Saccharobesus litoralis: one gene and its partner. The protein of the gene in region 1 binds, or shares a complex with, the protein of each later gene. Links are inferred from orthologs where the notes say so. Each region holds a gene or a part of one and is shown in the gene's direction. Other genes may lie near its edges. The genes, in order: iscU and C2869_RS01650.

Evidence for each region.
Region 2: the proteins of iscU (region 1) and C2869_RS01650 are in contact, whole or in part, in a solved structure (PDB 5XT5), measured with the Bacillus subtilis proteins. The link is inferred for Saccharobesus litoralis from one-to-one orthologs.

The regions. Positions count from the first base shown.
Region 1 is NZ_CP026604.1:3,879,521-3,889,615, forward strand. Bases 7,148-10,095 are described here. They hold iscU (Fe-S cluster assembly scaffold IscU), read left to right. Parts: upstream 7,148-8,406; coding sequence 8,407-8,784; downstream 8,785-10,095. Other genes in these bases: C2869_RS13980 (IscS subfamily cysteine desulfurase), read left to right, coding at 7,148-8,296; iscA (iron-sulfur cluster assembly protein IscA), read left to right, coding at 8,852-9,175; hscB (co-chaperone HscB), read left to right, coding at 9,367-9,885; hscA (Fe-S protein assembly chaperone HscA), read left to right, coding at 9,932-10,095. In the rest of the region: C2869_RS13950 (glycoside hydrolase family 31 protein), read left to right, coding at 1-1,314; C2869_RS13955 (OPT family oligopeptide transporter), read right to left, coding at 1,434-3,476; suhB (inositol-1-monophosphatase), read right to left, coding at 3,766-4,569; tRNA (cytosine(32)/uridine(32)-2'-O)-methyltransferase TrmJ, read left to right, coding at 4,872-5,597; cysE (serine O-acetyltransferase), read left to right, coding at 5,645-6,448; Fe-S cluster assembly transcriptional regulator IscR, read left to right, coding at 6,557-7,063; more of C2869_RS13980, read left to right, coding at 7,082-7,147. UniProt on the Bacillus subtilis protein: Part of the SUF-like system that mediates the biosynthesis of iron-sulfur (Fe-S) clusters. Acts as a sulfurtransferase and thus transfers sulfur from SufS to SufB.
Region 2 is NZ_CP026604.1:436,826-446,966, forward strand. Bases 4,468-7,461 are described here. They hold C2869_RS01650 (aminotransferase class V-fold PLP-dependent enzyme), read left to right. Parts: upstream 4,468-5,349; coding sequence 5,350-6,573; downstream 6,574-7,461. Other genes in these bases: C2869_RS01640 (LacI family DNA-binding transcriptional regulator), read right to left, coding at 4,468-4,798; C2869_RS01645 (hypothetical protein), read right to left, coding at 4,942-5,193; C2869_RS01655 (SufE family protein), read left to right, coding at 6,577-6,990; C2869_RS01660 (proline--tRNA ligase), read left to right, coding at 7,253-7,461. Outside these bases: C2869_RS01625 (hypothetical protein), read left to right, coding at 1-206; C2869_RS01630 (sulfatase-like hydrolase/transferase), read right to left, coding at 342-1,850; C2869_RS01635 (sulfatase-like hydrolase/transferase), read right to left, coding at 1,940-3,484; more of C2869_RS01640, read right to left, coding at 3,791-4,467; more of C2869_RS01660, read left to right, coding at 7,462-8,974; C2869_RS01665 (VOC family protein), read right to left, coding at 9,085-9,396; C2869_RS01670 (hypothetical protein), read right to left, coding at 9,522-9,923; C2869_RS01675 (transposase), read left to right, coding at 10,134-10,141. UniProt on the Bacillus subtilis protein: Type II cysteine desulfurase that acts as the initial step in the SUF-like Fe-S cluster assembly pathway.

The DNA.
Region 1 (10,095 bases):
GATGTTTTTTCACAAAGCGGTCAAGATTGGTTCTGGTCAAAATACCAGCCTTTGCTTGATCAAGGAATAGCAGGTTGGTGGGGTGATTTAGGTGAACCAGAAGTGCATCCGCACGATACTATTCACCAAGCCGGCACCGCCGATGAAATCCATAACGCGTATGGCCACCAGTGGGCAAAAATGGTTTACGAGCGAACGTTAGCGGCTAAACCTAATCAAAGACCTTTTATTTTAATGCGCTCTGGTTTTAATGGCTCACAACGTTACGGCATGATGCCATGGACAGGTGATGTCAGCCGCTCATGGGGGGGCTTAAAGCCGCAACCTGAGCTAACCATGCAAATGGGACTATTAGGCTTAGCCTATACTCACTCTGATTTAGGTGGGTTTGCTGGCGGTGAAACTTTTGACAAAGAAATGTACATTCGCTGGTTGCAGTATGGTGTATTTCAACCTTTATATCGACCCCACGCACAGGAAGCAATAGCCCCCGAACCGGTTTTTCATGATCCACAAACACAAGATATTATCCGCGGTTATATTAACTTGCGCTACAAACTATTACCCTATAACTATAGTTTGGCTTATCAAAATTCGATGAGCGGTATGCCATTGATGCGGCCACTATTTTTTCAGAATGAAGCGAATTCGTCACTCATTGCCATAAAAGATAGTTTTATGTGGGGCGATGCCTTTTTAGTCAGCCCTGTCACTGAACCTGGAGTCACAACTCAAGCTTTATATTTACCTGGCGGTGTCTGGTTTGATTTTTGGACAGATAAAAAATTCACTGAATCAGGTGTACATTCTGTTCCTGTTTCTTTGCGTACTATACCGGTCATGGTTAAAGCGGGGTCGTTTGTGCCCATGTTAGGTCAAAAAGCCATTCAAACCACAGATGATTACAATCCGAAACAACTAACGGTTCATTATTATGCCGATCCTTCTGTGGCAGAATCTTCTTATCAAATGTTTGATGATGATGGCCAAACACCTAATACCATTGAAAATAAACAATATGAGCTAATTGATTTTACGGCTAAACAAGACGGTGAGGGATTGATTTTAGGTATTGATCCTAAAGGCTATCAATATACGGGAAAACCAGAGGCGCGCAGTATTAGGTTAGCGATCCATAATCCGATCCCAGCGAAACGTATCTTAATTGATGGAACGAAAACACGAGTTTACCAAGCAGGTCGAGACTTCGAGCAGGCGCTTGAAGGTGCTTATTACGATGCCAAGGCTAATATTTTAAACGTTAAAGTGGCTTGGCGATATCAACCATTAAGAGTGTTTGTATCGCGATACTAATCATGGTATTAGCCTTAGTATCAATGGCAGTCATCGCTTAGGGTTAATGACTTAGGCGTAGTGGTTTATAAATAGCGGCTTAGAAATAGCGCTTTAGCGCCAAGTCGAAACGACTAACCTTAAGCACTATTTCTTGTTCGCTTGTATAAATACCAACTGACTAACGCGAGGGCGGCGAGTCCAAGCTCGTTACCATAGGGCACAACAGAAGGTAAATCAGCGATAAAAGCGGCATAAATCGCGATTACAACACCCATTAAGGCTTCGCCAGTAATTAAGCCCGAGGCTAATAGTATGCCTCCTTCACGGTTTTGTTGTAGTACTTTACCGCTGTTAGACGGACTTCGTTTAGCAACCCTATAAGCAATGACACCACCAATTAAAATAGGTAACGATAAGCCCATTGGTAGATAAATGCCAACGGCAACAGCAAGCACAGGCATACGGGAAGTCGCGTTAGTGCGTTTTAAAACCTCATCGACAAGGATTAATACGATAGCTAGCCCCATACCTAAATAGATAAATTGCCAATTGATCCCAGCACCAAAAATACCCGTCGCGAGGTCTTTCATTAAACTGGCTTGCGGAGCTGCTAAAAAGGTTTGGCTATTGGCGTCGAGGGCAGGGCGGCCAATGCCATAGCCGGCGTCTAAAATATTTAAAATGACAGGAATAATAAATGCCGCAGCAATGACGCCAATCACTTGATACAGCTGTTGTTTCCATGGCGTAGCGCCTAATAGGTGACCACATTTTAAATCTTGCATATTGTCACCGGCGATAGCCGCCGAGGAACATATCAGCCCAGCTAGGAAAATCACAGCGACAGGCCCTAATTTTGCTGCTACCCCCTCGTTGCCCATTAACTGTAATAATAACAAGGCGGAAATAATAACAGTGGCAATGGTGACGCCAGATACAGGGTTATTCGAACTGCCGACTAAACCTGCCATGTAACCTGCTACGGATGAAAATAAAAAACCTAAAACAAACATGACGAGTGTCATAACCCCAGCGATAAAGTTAGCATTGGAGTAATCATCTAGTGCGCTCTTGAATATAAAAAATAACGGAACAAGCGCCAATGTACTGGCAATAATCACATAGTTTATTGGGGTATCGAATTCAGTTCTGAGCGGCGATTTGGCGTGTTCATTAAAGCTCGCTTTGTATGCTGAAAATGAAGCCTTGATCCCTTCAGTTAACGGTTTTGCAAGGCAAATGAGTGACCATAGACCACCAATAATCATAGCGCCGACACCTATGCGGCGATTTTGCTCCCACGCTTCATAGGCAATAGCTTGAATTTGCTTTGCATCTAGGTTTGCAAGTTCGACGGAACTATCAACCCCAATTCCAGTCGCGATAAGAATAGCTTCACTGTTTAAATACCAGTTAAGCGGCACCCCAACTAGCGTACCAATCACCCCACCAAGAAAGACTAAAATAGCTATATTTAAGCCAATGATATAGCCAACGCCAATTAATGCGGGACTGATTGCTAAGCTACCCGATAGCACAATTGAATTACTCGCAAAGGCTTTTACACCTGATATCCAGCCAGATAACATGCCAAAGCCAGATTCGGCCAATTTGAATAATGCACCAATCCCAGCGGCTTGTAATAACGTGCGTAATCCTCGGCTGCTATCACTATTTTCTTGGTCAATTGGTATGTGGTTTTGGGTATTACCTGTTTTTAGAACTTCTGATGTAGCAACACCTTCTGGAAAGGTGAGTTTGGTTTTAACAATAAGTGCGTGACGTAACGGAATAGTAAATATTACCCCTAATATACCGCCAACAAGCGCAATGCTGACTAATGGCCAGTATTCATAACCGTGCCAATGGTGCATTAGCACAAGCGCAGGTAACGTAAAGATAATACCCGCCACCAACGATTCACCAGCCGAAGCCGATGTTTGCACCATATTGTTTTCAAGAATGTTAGAGCGTTTGAATAAGCGCAGCACACCCATAGATACCGCCGCAGCGGGGATAGAGGCTGAAACGGTTAAGCCAACCAGCAGGCCAATATAGGCATTAGCCGCTGCGAGCAACATACTTAGTGCAATACCGAGTACAACGCTTTTAATTGTTAATTCAGCTAAATTCTGATCAGCCGGTATAAGAGGTGGTGCTACCTGTTTGTTAATATCCATTCGTAAACAAGCACATAAGCCTAATGTAACGATGTGATTAGGTTAAAGTGAACTGAATATATTGCAATCAATTATGTCTAAATTGATTGCAATAATTGTTTAAACATTTTGTTTAAGGAAGATGCTAGAGTGAAAATGCAAGGGAATATGACTAGGGCAGTAAGGCATAAAAGCTGAAGACAATGAAAAGTTGGTCTATTAACGGTGTCGTTTAAAAGGAGTAGGCCATTGCCAGCCAATTAGCGCTTATTCAGCACGAGTGGCAATCAATGACCTAAACCATGTAGTGCTATTTTTTCAAGCTTGCTGGCAAGTGAGGTTGGATGACTTTTAAAGTTGCACCTGTCACTTTAGGGTTACCTGCAACAATATGACCAGTTGCCAAATAATTGTGACCACCTGCAATATCAGTGACTACGCCACCTGCTTCACGCACAATAAGTTCACCAGCGGCGATATCCCATGGGCTTAAACCAAGTTCCCAAAAACCGTCATAACGACCTGCGGCAACATAGGCTAAATCGAGTGCTGCTGAGCCACAGCGACGGAAATCTGCTGCTGTTTCAAATAGCGAAGATAAAATATTGAAGTGAACTTCAGTATATTGACGGGCTTTAAATGGAAAGCCTGTTGCGTAGATAGCGCCTTTAGTATCTTTGTTGTCTTTAACTCGAATACGATATTCGTCTAAACGCGCGCCTTTACCTTTTACTGCGGTAAATAGTTCGTCTTTGATTGGATCGTAAACAACAGCAACTTCGGCTTTACCTTTAACATGAAGTGCAATTGATACTGCAAAATGAGGAATGCCACGAATAAAGTTAGTCGTGCCATCTAAAGGATCAATAACCCATTGGTAATCGGATTGCTTACCCGTTTGCAATCCACCTTCTTCACCAACAAATGAGTGATCAGGATAAGATTGACGAATTGTCTCAATAATGGCCTTTTCAGCCTCTTGGTCGATATTAGTTACAAAATCGTTTTCTGATTTAGTTGCAGTTTTAACTAGATCAAGCTCTGAAAACCCACGAGCGATTATATTACCCGCTTTACGAGCCGCACGCACGGCGATCGTCAACATTGGATGCATGGTGTTATTAACCCTAATTGTAAAAAGAACTAGTGATAAATTTTTCGGACAAATTAGCCTAAAATCTTTACCACAAAATGAATCGGCGCGAATTATACAGTGAAAGGTGTTAACTCGCTAGATCATATTAATTTATTATGACAAACATAACTTGTGGTTACGCTAGGTTATTGTAGAATATGCGCCTTTTTTGAAGCGGTGCTGATTTACACTTTGAGTGTAATTATTTTGGATTTATCCATTTATAACAATAAGCACCTCTCTCAATGATAGACAGGCAAATAGACAGGACAGGTTTTAGCATGTTAGATAATGTTCGCGTTATTTTAGTTAATACTTCACACACAGGTAACATAGGTTCAACTGCTCGTGCTATGAAAACCATGGGACTCAGTGAGCTGTACTTAGTTGATCCTGTTTCAGAGCCTGACAGTAAAGCTTCAGCTTTGGCAGCTGGTGCGACTGATGTATTGGGCAATGCCAAAATTGTTAGCAGCTTAGATGAAGCGATTAATGATTGTAACTTGGTAATAGCAACCAGTGCACGTTCAAGAACATTAAGCTGGCCAGTTGTTTCACCGCGTGAAGCCGGTGAAAAACTGATTAATGAGGCGCAAACTGGCAAAGTTGCACTTATTTTTGGTCGAGAAAATAATGGCCTTTCTAATGATGAATTACAAAAGGCGCATTTTCATGCGGTTATTCCCGCTAATCCGGATTACTCGTCATTAAACTTAGCTGCTGCAGTACAAACATTATGTTACGAAGTGCGTGTTGCTCATTTAGCCTCGGTTGAACAAGGTCATCAACATACTGAAGAAGCGTATCCATTGGTTGAAGATTTAGAACGCTTTTATGGACATTTAGAGAATACCTTAGCTAAAACACATTTTATTGTCGCTAATCATCCTGGACAGGTGATGGCTAAACTTCGTCGCATGTTCAATCGGATCCGTCCTGATTCACAAGAATTAAATATCCTGCGTGGCATATTATCTTCAATCGATAAAGTAGCCAAAAAAGACTAATGGCAATAAATTTCGCCATGTGCGCACTAAAGTGTAAGGAATAAGCCATGTTTGAACGCTTAAAAGAAGATATTAATGCGGTATTTCATCGTGATCCAGCAGCACGTAATTTTTTCGAAGTACTGACCAATTATCCCGGTATGCATGCCATTTGGTGGCATAGACTTAGTCATTATTTGTATAAAAAAGACTTTAAATGGTTGGCGAGAACAGTTTCTAATTTAGCGCGATTATTGACCGGTGTTGAGATCCACCCTGGTGCACAAATTGGCCGCCGTTTTTTCATTGACCATGGCATGGGCATTGTAATTGGTGAAACAGCTGTCATTGGTGATGATGTCACCATTTACCACGGTGTTACGCTTGGTGGAACCAGTTGGAATGAAGGTAAGCGTCATCCGACTTTAGGTAATGGCGTGGTAATTGGTGCAGGCGCAAAAGTTTTAGGCCCGTTTAAAGTGGGTGATAATGCCAAAATAGGCTCAAATTCAGTTGTTGTAAAAGAAGTACCTGAAGGCGCGACTGTGGTCGGCATTCCAGCACGTATTGTCGCCAAAGATAAAGATGAAAAGCGCGAAGCAATAGCCAAAAAGTTAGGCTTTGATGCCTACGGTGTTAGCGCTAATAGCCAAGACCCTGTTGCAAAAGTTATTGGTAATTTGTTGGACCATGTTCACTCGATGGATAGCAAATTAGCAGAACTGTGTTCAGAGGTTAATCGCATGGGTGGTGACGTGTGCGATGAAAAATTACCAGATATTAAAGTAGAAAGCCCTGAGTTTATTAAAGCTGAGCAAGATGCAGCAGAAGAACGTAAGACAGAGCATGAAAGATTTGATCCGCAAATTTAAAACAGGCGTATAAGAGGATAATACCTGAGTAATTTACTAGGTTTTATACTTGACTGTTTTACTGGGTTATGTGAAAATTTATTACAGTTAAACCCTCGGAGAATCTGCATGAGACTTACTTCAAAAGGCCGTTACGCCGTAACAGCAATGCTTGATGTGGCATTGCATTCAAAGCAAGGCCCAGTTCCTTTAGCTGATATCTCAGAGCGTCAGGGAATTTCTCTTTCTTATCTTGAACAATTGTTTTCTCGGTTGCGTAAGCAAGGCCTAGTAACAAGCGTGCGCGGGCCCGGTGGTGGTTATCGCCTAGGTTACGAGCTTGATGATATATCAATTGGCAAAATTATTGTTGCAGTAGACGAATCAGTTGACGCAACCCGCTGTAGTGGCAATTCTGATTGTCAGGGTGGGGCTCGCTGTTTAACTCACAGTTTATGGACTGAGTTGAGTGATCGTATTGCAGCGTTTTTAAACGAAATTACACTTGACGAATTAGTCGCAAAGCAAGAAGTCAAAGAAGTTGCTGAGCGACAAAATCGTAAGAAAACTACACATTCGGCCTTTGCGTTAGGCAAAGCCTCGATTGACGAAATCGACTTAGACTTTCGAGTTTAGGCTCATACGGAGACATTAATGAAATTACCAATTTACTTCGACTATTCGGCAACGACGCCAGTGGACCCAAGAGTTGCAGAAAAAATGATGCAGTTCCTGACGATGGATGGTCAGTTTGGTAATCCTGCTTCACGTTCACACCGTTTTGGTTGGCAAGCAGAAGAAGCGGTAGATATTGCTCGTTCAAATGTAGCAGCATTAGTCAATGCTGATCCGCGTGAGATTGTTTGGACATCAGGTGCAACTGAATCTAACAACCTAGCCATCAAAGGTGCAGCTAATTTCTACAAGAAGAAAGGCAAGCACATCATTACCGTTAAAACTGAACACAAAGCCGTTTTAGATACTTGTCGTGAATTAGAGCGCGTTGGTTTTGAAGTGACTTACTTGGATGTTCAGCAAAACGGCTTAGTTGATTTAAACGCGTTAGAAAATGCTATCCGTGAAGACACTGTATTAATTAGTGTAATGCACGTTAATAACGAAATTGGTGTTATTCAAGATATCGCAGCGATTGGTGAGTTATGTCGTTCGCGTAAAATTGTATTCCATGTCGATGCAGCTCAATCAGCAGGTAAAGTTGAAATTGACTTACAAACATTGAAAGTTGATTTAATGTCGTTCTCAGCCCATAAAATTTATGGTCCTAAAGGTATTGGTGCTTTATACGTGCGTCGTAAACCACGTATTCGTCTTGAAGCACAAACCCATGGTGGTGGTCATGAGCGTGGTATGCGTTCAGGCACGTTACCAACTCACCAAATTGTCGGTATGGGTGAAGCTTTCCGTATTGCTAAAGAAGAAATGGCTGAAGAAAACGCACGTTTATTAGCTTTGCGTAACCGTTTATGGAACGGTGTTAAAGACATGGAAGAAGTCTACGTTAATGGCGATTTAGAGCAACGCGTTGCGGGTAACCTAAACATTAGTTTCAACTTTGTTGAAGGCGAGTCGTTAATTATGGCGTTGAAAGACATGGCGGTTTCTAGTGGCTCTGCTTGTACATCAGCCAGTTTAGAACCTTCATATGTTTTACGTGCTTTAGGTTTAGATGACGAACTTGCACATAGCTCAATTCGTTTTAGCTTTGGTCGTTTTTCAACTGAAGAAGAAGTCGATTACGCTGTTAAAGTGATTAATGAGTCAATTGGTAAACTACGTGAAATGTCGCCACTTTGGGACATGTTTAAAGATGGCGTAGATTTAAAAAGTGTTGAATGGGTTCACCACTAAGCCTTAATTAAGGCAATGGCAACGGATTGTTTTTAAAAGTTAATTTTCAATCAATTAATAATAGTTGATTGCGAGCTGATTCTTCAGCTCTTCCCAGCGAGGTATGTATCATGGCTTATAGCGACAAAGTTATTGACCATTACGAGAACCCAAGAAATGTAGGTTCTTTTGACAAAAACGATCCGAATGTAGCAACGGGTATGGTAGGCGCACCAGCTTGTGGTGACGTAATGAAATTACAACTTAAAGTGACTGACGAAGGTGTTATTGAAGACGCTAAGTTTAAAACTTACGGTTGTGGTTCAGCTATTGCTTCTAGCTCTTTAGTGACAGAATGGGTTAAGGGTAAAACCTTAGAACAAGCATCTGAAATTAAAAACACTGATATTGCAGAAGAGCTTGCGTTACCACCCGTTAAAATTCACTGCTCTATTTTAGCGGAAGACGCAATTAAAGCCGCTATTGAAGATTATAAAGCAAAGAATTAATTCATTAGCGGGCAATTTAATTGTCCGCTAAAATATCCATCCGAAATTTTCAGGAGAAGTTAAGTTAATGGCTGTCACCATCACTGAAGTCGCTGCCTCGCGAGTTAAAAGTTTTTTAGATAACCGTGGTTCAGGAATTGGCCTTCGTTTAGGTGTTAAAACCTCAGGCTGTTCAGGTATGGCGTACGTGTTGGAGTTTGTTGACGATCTGAATCCTGATGATGAAGTGTTTGAGCAATATAATGTTAAAATCATTGTTGATGCTAAATCACTATCATTTATTGATGGTACTGAACTTGACTTTGCTAAAGAGGGATTAAACGAAGGATTTAAGTTTAATAACCCTAATGTTAAAGATGAGTGTGGCTGCGGAGAAAGTTTTCACGTTTAGCCAACCACTGCATATTAATTATACTGCTACGCCTTCTATAGTCAAAGCGATCAGGTTTTAGGCGAAGCTGTCAAACTTCGAATCCCCTTGAGCATATGCTCTATTATGTGATTGGGGTGAGTAAGTGCAGACAATGAAGCATAAGGCCTGAGCGAGAAGACTAAATCGCTGTTTTATAAGGAAACTAAGTAATGAATTACTTCGAGCTGTTTAACATAGCTGAATCCTTTGCAGTTGATGTCGACGCTATTACACAAACCTATCGCGAATTACAAAAGCAATATCATCCTGACAAGTTTGCTACGGCAAACGATCAAGACAAGTTAGCCGTAGTTCAAAAATCTGCTGAAATAAACGACGCGTATACAACACTTAAGCATCCTGTATCACGAGCTGAGTATTTGTTAAAATTGCGCGGTTTAGATATTCAACACGAAACTCAAACATTACAAGACCCTAGTTTTCTCATGCAACAGATGGAATATCGTGAGCGTTTAGAAGACATAGCGGCTCTCGCGGAGCCTTTCGATGCAGTAGTGGAATTTGAGCAAGAGTTAGAATCTGAGATAGCTGGCTTTCAGCAAAAGCTTACAGGTTATATTGAAAGCAACGAAAATGAAGCTGCTGCCAATACCATACGCAAGCTAAAATTTATGTTCAAGCTTGTGGCTGAACTGGAACGTCTTGAAGACGAACAGTTAGCATTCTAATTTGCATTTTGTAACGCCAAATTGGCCTTAACTTCTATTATTTTTTATGGCATTACTACAAATATCTGAGCCAGGGCAAAGTACGGCACCACATCAACATAAGTGGGCCGTCGGTATTGATCTTGGTACGACTAATTCACTGGTTTCTTCGGTTAGAAGTGGCGAATGTTCGACACTGCCCGATGCTAATGGCCAAGATATCCTACCTTC
Region 2 (10,141 bases), 3.4 Mb from region 1 along the record:
TGAGTTTAGCGCTAGAAGCTGAATTAACGGACTGTTTGTTAATTGAATTCAGCCATATTGATAATGGCCTAGAGTATTTAATTACCTTGGAGATCCCACAAGAAAGTTTTAACGATGCGGAACTTGATCAAATTAGCGATGCATTTTTTGCTGAATTAGATACGCAAAAACAGCTACATGCTAATGAAGAAGGCGGCTGCCAGTAGTTAAAGCTTGCTACCATTTTATAAACTGCAAGCTGTTGCCATTCAAACACACTAATTTGGTGTGTTTGAAACAAAGAACAAAAATACGGTAATGCGCTTCGTGGTAAGAAGCGCACATTATTTAAAAATCCAATATTAGGGTTGAGCTTGCAACACAGGATCAGCTTGACCGACTTTAAACGTTTCATGGAAACGCGGCATATTTTGTTCGTGCCATTCTCCACCCGCATCCCATATATGGAACCACTTGGGTTGTTGATGGTCCCAACTCCAAATTTCAATTTGCGAAACCATTTCACGAAGCAACCAAGGCTTTTGCGCGGCTAAATCATTGTGCTCACCCGGATCGGTTTGCACATTAAATAATTGCCACGGGCCTTCTTTACTGGTTCGCACGACCTTGTAATCACCTAAACGACCCGAGGTTTCGCTAAAGCCTTTTTGGTGACGCATCGCGTAAATCATTTTGGTGTCGTGAGTCGGCTTACCCGCTTGTATTTTCGGCCAAACATTATAGCCGTCTAAGTCTTTGCCTTCGGGTATTTTGGCGTTACCTAAGGCGGCAAACATAGGATAGAAATCTAAAGCTGAAACCGGATGATGAAAGGTATTGCCACCCTTAATTTCTTTTGGCCAATGGAACATCATAGGTACACGAATACCGCCTTCATAGGCACTACCCTTACCTCGGCGTAATGGATAGTTGTTAGCGCCTTTAATGGTTTTACCACCATTATCACTTAAAAACACAATCAGCGTATTATCATATTCACCAGTACGTTTTAGCGTATCGACTAATTTACCAACGCCGCGATCAACCGCATAAACCATGCCCGCATAAATTTTCCGATTTTTGTCGGTAATATTAGGGAACAAAGCCATGTCTTCTTCTTTCGCTTCTAACGGTGTATGCGGCGCGTTATAAGCGAGATATAAGAAGAATGGTTTATCTTTTTTACTGGCTTTTTCGACAAAGGTAGACGCTTCACGCGATAAGCCATCAGTTAAATATTCAGGCTCTCGTACTTCTTGACCGTTATATTCAAGCGGCCAGTAATACATATTAACGTTATGCTTACCACGCTTAACTAGACGCTCATATTCTGGCTCGTATTTTTCCGGAAAGTAATAATGCCCGCCCGCTAAAAAACCATAAAACTCATCAAAGCCACGTACATTCGGGTGATGATCAGCATGTTCACCTAAGTGCCATTTTCCAATAGCTCCAGTGTAATAGCCGGCGTTTTGCAACACCTTACTAATAAAAGTTTCTTCCTTAGGTAAACCTTGGTTGGAGCCCTTACGCGGTAAATTAAATTGCGCGCCGTATTCATGCGGATAGCGGCCTGTCATGAGCGCGGCTCGACTCGGGCCACAAAATGGATGCGCTACATAGGCCGAAGTAAATATAGTTCCACCGTAAGCTAGTTGATCAAGATTGGGGGTTTTTAGATCAGGTGAGTTATTAAAACCAACATCAGCATAGCCATGATCATCAGTTAAAATAACAATGATATTGGGTCGTTCGTCTTTCGTAACTGCACCGTTATTGGCAACATTTGCGCTATTAACATCTTGCGCACACCCCACTAAGCTTAACCCTGCTAGTACAGATAAGCTCAACAACACGTTTTTACATTTCATAAGCTGTTCTCTGCTCAATAAAATAAAGGATTTACAGAATAAATTAGAGTCAGTTTTTGGCACTGACTCTTAAATTACTGAATAAGGAATTAATGCGGCAGTATATTTTGCATTTGATGACGGAAGCGCTCGATAGTTGGATCATCAACACGCACTAACTCTTGCTCCATCATTATCACTAACTCTTTTAACTTAGCTTTGTATTTTGGATCTTTTGCAAGGTTATTTAATTCAACCGGATCGTTTTTCAGGTCATATAATTCATCACGGCTATCACCTGGGTACCAAACAAATTTAAAGTCAGGCGTTCTTATTGCTCGAATACCGTGCCAAGAGCCGTTGTACCATTCATATGCATACAAGTGCTTATCGACTTTGCCAGCATCCGCTACATCACCTTTTTCCATTAAATCAGTTAAATTACGACCATCAACTGCACCGTCATTCGGTAAGCTCATCCAATCCGCTAACGTTGGCGTAACATCAATTAACGAAACCTGACGCTCAACAACACGTGGGGCGATATCTGGGTTACGAACCAATAACGGAATACGCATTAATTCATCGTAAGCATATGGACCTTTATCGTATAAATTGTGCTCGCCTAGCATTGAACCTTGATCACCCACCACGACAATATGCAAGTCCTCATAAACACCTTCGTCCTTCGCGGTTTGAATAATATCGCCAATAGCTCGGTCGATCATGGCAATAGCACCATAGTAGAAGGTACGCATTTTTCGCCATTCTTCGTCATTTAAATGAGTTACATCATGCCATGGCCAGTAAGGCTCTTCTTGCGACATAGGTTTATTAACACGCTCTGCCATATGGTTGGCAGGAACTTTCGCTGTTTTATGGTCGTACATACTGGCGTAAGGCTCAGGTACGCGATAAGGTGGATGAGGTTGACTGAAGCTGATCACACCAAAAAATGGGCGACCGTCTTTTTTAGCCTTTTTAATAAATTTTTGTGCATTTTTAACCTTACTATACGCTTCTGTATCTTCATACGTGCCAGGTAAGGTCTGAAAATATTGATGCTTTTCACCATTTTCGTGGGTGAAGCCCTGTTTAAATTTTTCTACGTCTTGACGCATACCGTAAGGTGTCCATTGACGTAATGCTTGCTTACCGACATGCTCTTTACCGTAAGTAAATTCTGCGCCACGTAAAGCCGGTCCGTGGTAGCCTAAATGCCATTTACCGACATAGCCAACGTTATAACCATTGTCTGAAGCACGGCGGATAATACCACCTTCTGACATGCTTAAGGCATGAACACGTGAATGGAATAATTCAACATTGTCATCCAACCCTGTTCTGTGTCCCCAACGCCCAGTAAAGAAAGCCGCACGTGAAGGTGAACATAAGCCAGTGGTTGTCATTGCATTATCAAACCGCGTTGATTGTGCTGCTAGGGCATCGATATTAGGGGTATTTACAGGACCGCCTCGGTAAGAAAAGGTATCAAAACGCATGTCATCAAACATAAGCACAATGACATTCGGTTTTTTAGCGGTTTGAGAGGTACTGACAGTAGGAGACGAAGCTTGAGTACCTGTCATTGAACATGATGCTATGCTGATGCTACAAACAGCTGCAATGCTGCCCGCAATCAATTTTTTTAACATTTTTGTGTGCTCCAGTATTAACTACTTATAAATGTAGCAAGCCTTCACCTTTTCACTAAACTGCTAGTGCATAACCGTTTAAGCGAAAAAGAGGCAAAACAGCGAAATATCGAGTAACGCTGTTTTGCCTACCAAGCACAGCAAAAACAAAGGTGAACAATCGCTTGCTCACATTTCTATTTAAACCGATTTTGGCCTTAGACTCAACAACTAATTAACATTAATTGTTATTTTTATAAAGATATGATGTTTAAGCAAGTGCGGCGTATGTAAAATTGCGTAAAACATACGCCTAAAAAGGTGGGGTTAAAGTGTTTTAACTGATTTTCGCTCGACTAAACTAGGCATAAATAGATGCGTTTTAGGCGTGGCATCTTTTCCTTTGGTCGTTAAAGCAACAGACAACTCAGCCGCATATTTAGCCATTTCACTAATGGGATAATGAATAGTCGTCAAGGTAGGTCGGCTGGTCTGACAAAAATAAAGGTCGTCAAATCCAATAACCGATACATCTTCAGGTACGCGTATACCCATATCTTGTAACTCATTGATAGCACCAACCGCCATTAGATCGTTGTAGGCAATAATAGCGGTAAACTTTGCATCGCTTTCGACTAATTGACGAGCTAGCAATCGTCCTTCATCAATCGTGCCGATAGGATCGAATAAAATATTTTGTTCAGGGATGCTTATTCCGGCTTTTTCACAGGCTTCGAGTACCCCTGTTAATCGATCTTTTGGGTCGGCAATTTTTCGAGAGTGAGAAATAACCGCAATATCTTTATGCCCGCTGTCGATAAGGTACTTCGCTGCCAAGCGGCCACCTGAAACATTATCTAGCCAGACACAACGCTCAGCGATTTCAGGAATAAAACGATTGATAATAACCAGACCAGGAATACGCTCAGCAAGTTGGATAAGCTCATCATCTTCGACAAAATTAGTATGAATAATGATGTTGTCACAACCTTGCTCACTAAAAGAATAAATGGCTTCTTGTACTCTTTCATACTCGTCAAATGAGTTAGCGATAAGAATTTTATAGCGAATTTTAGAAGCGGCTTCTTCAACACCAACGCAGATAGGACCATGAAATGCACCCGCAATATTTGGTGTGATCAGCCCTATCATTTCAGTACGATTACAAGCTAATGCACGCGCGTTGGTGTTGGGGCGGTAACCCATTTCTTCAACTATCTTTTTAACATGCGCTTGGCATTTTTTACCAACACGCCCTTTACCACTTAGTACACGGGAAACAGTTGACGTTGAAACACCGGCTTTTTCGGCAACATCTTTAAGCGTAACGACCATTTAGCACTAAACCTTAACTCAAACTTATTTTGAGCAATATAAAGGCATGCGCAAAAATGCGCAATCACTTGCTCAAAAATATCAAATGAATAGGCAAAATTCTTCGGGCTAATTACAAAGAGACTAATTAAAAAAAGAAAGGGTTAATCTGCTGTGCGATTTTTTTTGTAGCGTTTATCGTAGGTTTTAGCAACTTCAATACAAAGATCTAATTGATGCTCATAGCGGGTATTTTCATCAACACCAAAATGATTTTTTATTGCTTCTTCTATTAAAATTGCCCGATTAGAATCGGTTTGCGCATCCATCCAATTAATCAGCCATGGCGGTAACTTAACATAGATACCTTTCTTTTTTTCTGATTCGGATTTACTCGGGCGGCCGACTTTTTTCATCTAGGACTTATACTGAATTAAATTGCAGGCGAGTATATACAGATTTAAACTTTAGACAATGGTTTTTAACGTATATACGTTTATTTTTTAAGCAAACGATTCAAAATAATACGAATTAAACTGGGCTTGATAATAAAGCAACTTTATAATCACCAAATGAAAACACCTGATTACATACTCGCGTTTCGCCAGCAATTCCCACTGTTAGTTAATAACCCAGAATTAATCTATCTGGATAACGCGGCGACGACCCAAAAACCTCAATGTTTATTAGATAGTATTTCACACTTTTATAGCTACTTGAACGCCAATACCCATCGTGCCAATCACCAGTTGGCCAGCAGTGCCACCCAACAATTTGAGTTGGCACGAGAACAAGTTCAGCATTTTATTAATGCTAAACACTCAAAAGAAATAATTTGGACTAAAGGCACCACTGAGAGCATTAATTTGCTGGCACAAGTTTTATCACAATGCGATCTACTTAAAACAAAAGGAAAAGAGATCCTTGTTAGCCAGTTTGAGCATCACGCGAACCTCATCCCCTGGCAACAAGTTTGTCAATCATTAGGCTTAACGCTAACCGTTGTTGAAGTCGAAAACATGGACGCCAATAGCATAATAAAGCGTTTTGCACAGCACATAACAGAAGACACGGCTCTCGTAGCCTGCACTCATGTTTCCAATGCTTTAGGTGTTCGTTTACCTGTAGAGCAAATTGTTGAGTTAGCCAAGTCACACAATGCTTTTAGTTTGATAGATGGTGCACAAGCGATCAATCATCATCCAATCGATGTGCAAGTTTTAGATTGTGACTTTTATGTATTTTCAGCCCACAAAATGTATGGCGCAACTGGGCTTGGTGTCCTGTATGGTAAACAAGCCATTTTAGAACAACTTCCTCCCTATCAATTTGGTGGTGAAATGGTTAGCCAAGCGCAATTCCACACGGCCACTTTCAATCAGTTACCGCATAAATTTGAAGCCGGAACCAGTAATACCGAAGCTGTCGTTGCCTTTGGTGCGTTATTAGACTGGTTGACTGAACAAAACAGAGACAAGCTACATCACTATGAACAGCAATTAAGCCAATATCTGTATAAACAACTACAACAGCTGGATTTTGTACAAATAATTAGCCCAAAGACAGCCACTGGCTCCATCGCATTTAATCTAATTGATTGGCACCCTGCTGATGTTGGTGAATTACTGTCACAGATGAATATAGCGGTCCGAGTGGGTCACCATTGCGCTCAGCCATTAATGACAAAGTTAGGTTTAAGTAACGGCTGTATACGAGCTTCCATTGCCGCATACAATACAGTAGAAGAGATAAATAAACTCATCACCGGCTTACAACAAATAAAAGAGTTTGAATAATTTATGGGGTCTATACAAAACAATATTGGCCAGATGCAAGCCCAATTTTCCCAATTTAATCAGTGGGAAGATAGGTATCGCTTTATCATGAAAAGTGGAAAAAATTTAGCGCCCTACCCAGCTGACAAGCTTAATGACGACTACTTAATAGACGGTTGTGAAAGCCGCGTATGGTTAAATTGGAAAATACAAGATAACAAATTATTCATTCAGGCAACGAGCGAAGCACGCATTGTTAAAGGGCTATTATGGATCTTAATTACGCCAATTGACCAACAACCTTTAACTGAAATAGCCGAGCTTGATTTAGCAGCTTACTTTCAAAGTTTAGGTTTAACTAAACACTTAAGTCCAAGTCGTGGCAATGGCCTGCTCACCATAGCCAAGCATATACAACAAATAGCACAACAAGCTTAAGTGTCAATTTACAAATATCCTTTGTTTTATAGTCAAAGCGATCGAGTTTTAGGGGAAGCTGTCAAGCTTCGAGTCCCCATGAGCATATGCTCTATTATGTGATTGGGGCGAGTAAGCGCTGACAATGAACCATAAAACTTGAGCGAGAAGACTATATCTCCAATTAAGGCGCTGCTACAATGCAGCGCAATTTAATTCAAACAACTGTTGTCACAATTAGAATTAATCAATTGCCACAACACCCTAAAACGGAAAACTTTACATGCGTACCAGCCAGTATGTTTTATCAACTTTAAAAGAAACCCCATCAGATGCCGAAGTCATTAGCCATCAGCTAATGCTACGAGCCGGTATGATCCGTAAATTAGCATCGGGTTTATACACTTGGTTACCCAGTGGTTTAAAAGTATTACGTAAAGTCGAGCGAATTGTTCGTGAAGAAATGGACAAAGCCGGCGCACTAGAAGTGTTAATGCCTGTTGTCCAACCTGCCGATTTATGGGAAGAGTCGGGTCGCTGGGAGCAATTTGGTCCCGAGCTATTGCGTATTAACGACAGACACGAACGCCCATTTGCTTTGGGTCCAACGCATGAAGAAGTGATTTCAGAATTAGTGCGCAAAGAAATTAATAGCTACAAACAGTTGCCGATTAATTTATATCAAATTCAAACTAAATTCCGTGACGAAGTCAGACCACGTTTTGGTGTGATGCGAGCTCGTGAATTTACTATGAAAGATGCCTACTCGTTCCATCTTTCACAGGACTGTTTGCAAAAAACCTACGATGCGATGTTCCAAGCTTACTGTAACGTATTTGACCGCTTAGGCTTAGAATATCGCGCGGTAATCGCCGATACTGGCTCTATTGGTGGCAGCGTTTCACACGAATTCCATGTACTCGCTGAGTCAGGCGAAGACGCCATTGTGTTCAGCGATGGTAGTGATTATGCAGCGAATATAGAAAAAGCCGAGTGCTTAATGCCAAGCATTGAACGCCCTGCTCCGTCTGCCGATGTTGCAAAAGTCGCGACGCCAAATGCCCATTCAATAGAAGAAGTCAGTGCATTCTTAAAAGTGGATGCGCAGCAAACCGTAAAAACATTATTGGTTCAGGGTGTTAACGAAGAAGGTGAAGCCAGTGGCGTTGTTGCACTTGTTTTACGCGGTGATCATGAATTAAATGAAGTTAAAGCTGAAAAAATTGCCGGTGTGTTTGCCCCGTTAACTTTTGCCACCGAAGAACAAATAAAACAAACCGCTAATTGCGAAGCGGGATCAATTGGTCCACAAGGTTTATCTTGCCCTGTTATCGTTGACCGTAGCGCAAGTGTATTAGCCGACTTTGTTTGTGGCGCTAATGAAACTGGCTTCCACCTAACGGGAGTCAACTGGTTACGAGATATTGAAACCTTCGAGGTTGCGGACATTCGCAATATCCAAGAAGGTGACTTAAGCCCATGCGGTCAAGGTAAAGTGTCGATAAAGCGCGGTATCGAAGTCGGACATATTTTCCAACTAGGTACAAAATACTCAGAAGCGATGAATGTTGGTGTGTTAACTGAGTCGGGTAAACACGAAGTATTAACCATGGGTTGTTACGGTATTGGTGTGTCACGCATTGTAGCTGCAGCAATTGAGCAGAATAACGATAAATGGGGTATCAAATGGCCACAAGCGATTGCACCTTTCCAAGTCGTTGTGTTGCCAATGAATATGCACAAATCACATCGCATACCCGATATTGCAGAAAAGATATATGCTGATCTACAAGCAAAAGGGATCGAAGTTATCTTTGATGACAGAAAAGAGCGCCCAGGTGTCATGTTTGCTGATTGGGAACTAGTAGGTGTAAGCCATACTATTGTCATTGGCGAACGTAACCTAGATGAAGGTATTGTCGAGTACAAATGCCGCACAACAGGTGAAAAGCAAAGCGTTAAAATTGACGAAATCGTCGACTTTGTGAGCGCTAAAATTGCCTAACAAATAACAGAAATAAGCTCGTACGAGGTTGTTTAAATACTTAAAAGGGTGCTAATTAGCACCTTTTTTATTTCAAAACGTCCTTTTGCAGCTTATTGTTATGTGTATATTTACGAATATTCCATGAGCTCAACAGGAGCGCCATTTACTTCGATAAAAGCAACACGCAAACCATCACTTGGAGAGTTAGGCTTAATAATAACCTTCTTCCCTTCAAGCTCTTCATCTAAATTATCTACCACGAATGCTACGTGGGGTACTGTTTTAACCAACTCTGGATAAGGGGCATCCTTCCAGTAACGCTGCCACTGAATCCCATAAGGATTATTTTCATGATCAGATACCGTCATTTTTAGATGAGGTAAGTCGATTTCACCTTCAAAACTCTCTGTTACGGGAATTCCCACATGATTAAACTTCATAATTTAAATATTCACCTAACTTTGAGATACACATAACGCCGCCATCACCCGCCGCAGGTAATTGGCGACTTTTTTGCGGAACGCAAAAAAGGTGCGAATTGCCGGAGGTCGGGTGCATGGCCTTGTTATGTTTTGCTTATTTGAACTAGCCTATCAAACATGTGTGTTTTAGGGCCATATTTTTGATGTAGCGAAATCTCAAAAGACTCTATTGAAACTAACGCTCCAACAATGATTTCATCTGACTTCCAATACCCGCACCGATCGTATTCTGCGAGCTCGCCATTGAAGTCAATCTCGACTATATCCCATATTTCATCACAGGAATCGGCGCGCTCTCCAATAAAAACGACCTTTCCCTGATGTACCTTTCGTTCAATCTCTCCAGAAAAATAATTATCCCACCACTTTTCGGAACCAACCTTTCCATACTTCTGAATATATTCAGGATAATCAGCAATCAGATCTTCATTGACGCCATTCGCCCAAGTAGTAGGCTGATTTTTTAAGTCAAATATCAATGACATTGCGCGATCTCAAAAAACAGTCATGATAGAACGACCCATTACTGAGTCGTCCCCAAATTTAATCAAAGAAAAAAATTTAATCAGACACCCATAAAAAAATTTAATCAGACACCCATTATTTAATAAACTCCCCTTATTGACAAACCCTAAAAATGAATTAAATTTAACTGTATATAACATCAGTTATTTGATTGATTTGGCAGGTAGAAAATGGCAAC